DNA from 2 places in the Paraburkholderia sp. BL18I3N2 genome. Region 1 is predicted to be linked to the other one. Evidence: predicted binding sites of a transcription regulator. Region 1 holds the regulator's gene; the other holds the start of a gene.
What was found. Region 1 encodes LexA, which represses DNA repair genes until DNA is damaged. Its sites were predicted from a motif close to ACTGTATNNNNATACAGT; they were not measured.
Positions count from the first base shown of each region.

Region 2: recA (recombinase RecA) is a predicted target of LexA. The motif match lies at 1,258-1,275, and genes of this name have one in related genera.

Region 1 covers NZ_PVNC01000005.1:412,841-415,934, forward strand. The annotation lists gene B0G75_RS17340 (sulfate ABC transporter substrate-binding protein) at 1-940, opposite strand, end outside; gene lexA (transcriptional repressor LexA) at 1,255-1,905, shown strand; gene B0G75_RS17350 (hypothetical protein) at 1,999-2,343, shown strand; gene B0G75_RS17355 (DUF2939 domain-containing protein) at 2,450-3,094, shown strand, end outside.
Region 2 covers NZ_PVNC01000009.1:201,448-204,541, reverse strand. The annotation lists gene recX (recombination regulator RecX) at 1-93, opposite strand, end outside; gene recA (recombinase RecA) at 101-1,177, opposite strand; gene B0G75_RS23895 (response regulator transcription factor) at 1,410-2,186, shown strand; gene B0G75_RS23890 (sensor histidine kinase) at 2,196-3,094, shown strand, end outside.

The sequences.
Region 1 (3,094 bases):
TCAGCTTCGGAAACTTGGCGGTCAGCTCGGCCGGCACCTTGTTCGAACGCGGACGGTAGAAGTTCTTCGCCGCGATCTCCTGGCCTTGCTCGCTATACAGGAAGTTCAGATACGCTTCGGCGACTTTGCGCGTGCCGTGCTTGTCGACCACCTTGTCCACCACCGCGACCGGCGGTTCAGCCAGAATGCTGACCGACGGCACCACGATCTCAAACTTCTCCGGACCAAATTCCTTCAGCGACAGGAACGCTTCGTTTTCCCACGCGATCAGCACGTCGCCGATACCGCGTTGCACGAAGCTGGTGGTCGCGCCGCGCGCGCCCGAATCCAGCACGCCGGCATTCTTGTACAGCTTGCCGACGAATTCCTTGGCCTTCTGATCATTGCCGCCCGGTTGATGCTCGGCATACGCCCACGCCGCGAGGTAATTCCAGCGCGCGCCGCCCGACGTCTTCGGATTCGGTGTCACGATCGACACGCCCGGCCTGGTCAGATCGTCCCAGTCCTTAATGTGCTTCGGGTTGCCCTTGCGCACCAGAAACACGATCGTCGACGTGTACGGCGACGCGTTGTCCGGCAAGCGCTTCTGCCAGCCCTTGTCGAGCAGCCCCTTGCCGGCCAGTGCGTCGATGTCGTAGGCGAGCGCCAGCGTCACCACGTCGGCCTGCAGGCCGTCGAGCACCGAGCGAGCCTGCGCGCCGGAGCCGCCGTGCGACTGCTTGAAGGTGATCGTCTCGCCCGTCTTCGCCTTCCACTCCTTGCCGAACGCCTGATTGACGTCCTGATACAGCTCGCGCGTCGGGTCGTAGGACACGTTCAGCAGCGTCGTGTCGGCGGCGTGCGCCTGCGCCATCACGCCGAGCGCGCCGGCCGCGCCCAATGCGAGCGCCGCGATCAGTTTCTTCGTCCTGCCTGCCAGCCCCGTACCTTGGTGATTCATGTCAACTTTCTCCGCGTTGTCCGCTGAAACAGCGTGTGGTGTCTTTTCTCGCGTCGCGGTCACGTGCACATGAGCGCCAACTGGGAGGCCAGTCTATCGAAGGGCTTTCATCATTAAAAATAATGTTTCTTCATTCTTTAATACGCAAAAGTGGTAATGACAGCTGGATAAGGCGTTGCGGCGCGAAAACGGGTGTTGGAGCATCGCTCAACGACGCTGGAACGCCACCCTTCACCCCGAACTTAAAGTAAAGCTTGAATTGCGCCGAATACTGTATAAAAATACAGGCACCTGTTCATACATACAGTGGCGCCATGACCAAACTCACCGCACGACAGCAGCAGGTTTTCGATCTGATCCGCAGGGCTATCGAACGTACCGGCTTTCCGCCCACCCGCGCGGAGATCGCCGCCGAACTGGGTTTCAGCTCGGCCAACTCGGCAGAAGAACATTTGCGCGCGCTCGCTCGCAAGGGCGTGATCGAACTCGCGGCCGGCGCATCGCGCGGCATTCGCCTGCTGGCCGGGCCGGAAGACTCGCCGCACCAGTTCACCCTGCCGCACGCCAGCATCATGCAACTGTCGCTGCCGCTGATCGGGCGCGTCGCCGCCGGCAGCCCGATCCTCGCGCAGGAACATATCTCGCAGCACTACGCTTGCGACCCGGCGCTGTTCTCGAGCAAGCCGGATTACCTGCTGAAGGTGCGCGGGCTGTCCATGCGCGACGCGGGCATCTTCGACGGCGACCTGCTCGCGGTGCAAAAGCGCAGCGAAGCGAAAGACGGCCAGATCATCATTGCCCGGCTCGGCGACGACGTTACGGTCAAGCGCCTGAAGCGCCGGCCGAACGGGCTCGAACTGATCGCCGAGAACCCCGATTACGAAAACATCTTCGTTGAAACCGGCAGTGCGGAATTCGCGCTGGAGGGCATCGCCGTGGGGCTGATTCGGCCCGGCGAGTTCTAACCCGCCTGCCCGTTCGACAGAATAAAAAGCCGCGTCAATGTCGCATTAATGTTGCATAGCGCCGCATCAACGTCGCATCGTCTGGAGAGTCTCATGGAACGTCTTGCCCGCCTGCTGCCCTTTCGCCAGTTCGGTCGTCTGCGCCATCTTCGCAAGCTGGTGCCCTGCTCGTTGATCGAGGCGGCCACGCTCAGCACGCCGTCGCTGTTCGACTCGCCCGAGGCTGCGTCGAGCTTGCCGTCATCGTTGCCGGCGTTTGCCCGCGTGTCGTTGAATTCGGGTTTGAATACGGCCGAACCGGCGCGTCGCGCACCGGTGCGGGTCTATCACGGGCCGTCGCGTCTCATCATGGTCGGCACAATGGACGCGGTTTGCCGCATGATCGACCGCTGCATCGCCGATGAAGCGAACGTGCACGGCGCGGTGTTCGAGTCTTGATGTCCAGGCGGTTCTAGAACGGGGCGGCGAGAGATTGCATTGCGTGGGATCGTTTTCGCGTGGCCGCGGTCCACGTTAGATCACACCTGATGGAGAGTCCCACTCGATGGCAGTTCCGAAACGTATCCAACGCGGCAGCAGAGGCAGCGCCACAAAGCCGCTGATCGTCACGCTAGTCGTAATCGCGGTGATCGCCGCACTGGGGTTTGCTTATGCGTCACCGTACATCGCGCTGAACAATCTCAAACGCGCGGCCGATGCGCGCGACGCGCAAACGGTCAACCAGTATGTCGACTTCCCCGCGTTGCGTGAGAGCCTGAAGGAACAGGTCGCCGGCCTGCTGACACGTCGGCTTGGCGCGCATAGTAACGGCAATCCATTGGCCGCCATTGGCGCGATGATCGGCGTCGCATTGATCGGTCCGCTCGTGGATGCGTACGCCACACCGGACGGCGTGGCGGCCTTGCTGAACGGCATGCCGCCGCGCGGCGATCCGGGTGAACGGCCGCCTGCGCCGGCAGCCGCGAACAATGCGCCGGACGCCACCGCGACTGCGGCAGCACCGGCTGCGCCGCCTGCCGGTAACGCGGCGAATGGAAATACCAACGCCACGCCCCCGCAACCGCCGCAAACCACGGCGGGCTACCGCGGCCTCAACGAGTTCGTTGTCACGTACCAACATGGCGCCGGCGACGCGCGTTACTCGGCGATCTTTCAGCGCGAGGGTGTGTTCACGTGGAAGTTCGCCGCG
Region 2 (3,094 bases), on a different contig from region 1:
CGATTCGAATGGATCGAACGACTCGTCGTCTTCATCACGCGGGCCGTCCGCGTGGCGTCCGGAATCGGACAACGGCCGGCCCTTGCGTATCACGTGATGGTTACTCTTCTTCGTCCGCGACTTCAGCGGCTGCGCCGGTCACGGCTTCCGCCATGGCATTCACGCCCAGCGATTCACGGATACGGTTTTCGATCTCGCGAGCAATATCCGGATTTTCGCGCAGGAATTCACGCGCGTTGTCCTTACCCTGACCGATACGTTCGCCGCTGTAGCTGTACCACGCGCCGGCCTTGTCGACGATCTTGGCCTGCACGCCCAGATCGATGATTTCGCCCTGACGCGAAATGCCTTCGCCGTAGAGAATGTCGAAAATCGCTTCGCGGAACGGCGGCGCAACCTTGTTCTTCACCACCTTCACGCGCGTTTCGTTGCCGATCACTTCGTCGTTCTTCTTGATCGAACCGATACGGCGAATGTCCAGACGCACCGACGCGTAGAACTTCAGCGCGTTACCACCCGTGGTGGTTTCCGGATTGCCGAACATCACGCCGATCTTCATGCGGATCTGGTTGATGAAGATCACGAGACAGTTCGTGCGCTTGATCGTGCCGGTGAGCTTGCGCAGCGCTTGCGACATCAGACGCGCTTGCAGACCCGGCAGCGAGTCGCCCATTTCGCCTTCGATTTCAGCCTTCGGCACGAGTGCCGCGACCGAGTCGATCACGATCATGTCGATCGAGCCCGAGCGCACGAGTGCGTCGGCGATTTCGAGCGCCTGTTCACCGGTATCCGGCTGCGAAACCAGCAACTCGTTCACGTTCACGCCGAGCTTGCCCGCGTACTGGATGTCCAGCGCGTGTTCCGCGTCGATAAACGCCGCCGTGCCGCCGAGCTTCTGCATTTCGGCGACGACCTGCAACGTCAGCGTGGTTTTACCGGACGATTCCGGGCCATAAATTTCGACCACACGGCCACGCGGCAAACCGCCGACGCCCAGAGCGATGTCGAGGCCGAGCGATCCGGTTGAGACCACCTGGATGTCTTCGACCGCCTCACCTGCGCCGAGCCGCATGACCGACCCTTTGCCGAACTGCTTTTCGATCTGTGCGAGTGCGGCAGCGAGTGCCTTGCTCTTTTCAGCCGTCAGTCCAGCCGAGCCTTTCTTGCTTTCTTCCATGAATCGTCCTTTGCTATGATGAACGGCGTCTGAGGCAGATGTGCAGCCCACTTTGAAAGGACAGCACACGAAACCCAGACACTGTATAAAAAAACAGTAGTTTTGGCAAGCACGATTCTCATGCGAACGCGCATTTTTACCGTCGCGCTGCCCAACTACCCACAATAATTTTCGGAGACCGCTGTGCGCCGGGGGACACCCCACGGTGCCGGCAAGGCCAGGCTGGCGCACCATGCGAATTCTGATTGCCGAAGACGACAGCATACTCGCGGACGGTCTGGTTCGATCACTCCGCCAATCGGCCTATGCCGTCGATCACGTGAAGAGCGGCGTCGAAGCCGATACCGCGCTGTCGATGCAATCTTTCGACCTGCTGATTCTCGATCTGGGCCTGCCGCGCATGTCCGGCCTCGAGGTGTTGCGACGCCTGCGCGCGCGCAATTCCACCCTCCCGGTGCTGATCCTGACCGCGGCGGACAGCGTCGACGAACGCGTCAAGGGTCTCGACCTCGGCGCCGACGACTACATGGCCAAACCCTTCGCGCTGAACGAACTCGAAGCACGCGTGCGCGCCCTGACGCGGCGCGGCGCGGGCGGCGGCCCGACGGTCGTGCGGCACGGCTCGCTGTCGTTCGACCAGGTCGGCCGGATCGCCTATGTCAACGAGCAGGTGATCGATCTGTCGGCGCGCGAACTGGGTTTGCTCGAAGTACTGCTGCAACGGATCGGCCGGCTGGTATCGAAGGAACAACTCGTCGATCATCTGTGCGAATGGGGCGAGGAAGTTAGCAACAACGCGATCGAGGTCTACGTGCATCGCCTGCGCAAGAAAATCGAGCCGAGCGGCGTGCGCATCATCACCGTGCGCGGTCTGGGCTACTGCCTCGAGAAAGCGGCCTCGCCGGCGAGCGTGAGCACGAACGCCATGACCACGCCCCCGCCCGCCGAGCCCGAACCGCCCGGCTCGCCGCCGTCCGGCGCGATGCCGGCGAGCCATCACTACAAATAGAGGACGCCCATGTCCGCACGCGCAGACCGCGCTACGGCGCACGCGGCGGACCTCGACGAGGCGCGCGACGAGCGCTACGCCAACCCGTTCGCCCCGCCAGACGAAACCGAAGCCGCCGCCCAGGCTCGCCCGCGCTCGCTGTTCGGCGAGATTCTCGACTGGATGCTGGCGCCGCTGCTGCTGCTTTGGCCGATGAGTCTCGCGGTCACCTATCTGGTCGCCAAGTCGATCGCGAACAGCCCGTTCGACCGTGCACTGGAAACCGACGCTTACGTGCTGGCCCGCCAGATTCACCCGGTGAACGGCGTGGCGGAACTGACGCTGCCCGACTCCACGCGCGACTTTCTGCGCGCGGACAACGTGGACAGCGTGTTCTACCAGGTGCTCGGCACGCGCGGCGAACTGGTGGGCGGCGAGCGCGACATGCCGCTGCCGCACGAGGAAGACCGCCCGCAGCCGGGTCTCGTCGAATTTCGTGACGACGTGCTGCGCGGCAACGATATCCGCGTCGCCTACACGACCGTCGAGTTTCCGCAGACGCCCGGCGCGCAACCCGTGCTGGTGCAGGTCGCCGAGACGCTCGACAAACGCAGCCAGCTCGCCAACGACATCATCAAAGGCGTAATCCTCCCGCAGTTCGTGATTCTGCCGCTCGCGATCCTGCTGGTATGGTTCGGACTCTCGCGCGGCCTCGCGCCGCTGCACGCGCTGCAAGCGCATATCCGCGCGCGCCGCCCGGACGACCTGTCGCCGCTCGAGGCGCGCCGCGCGCCGCCGGAAATCGAGCCGCTCGTGACCTCGTTCAACGATCTGCTGACACGTCTCGAACAGAACATGGAGCTGCAGAAGCGCTTTATCGCGGACGCCGCGCATCAGATGAAAACCCCGCTTGCCGGCCTGCGCACGCA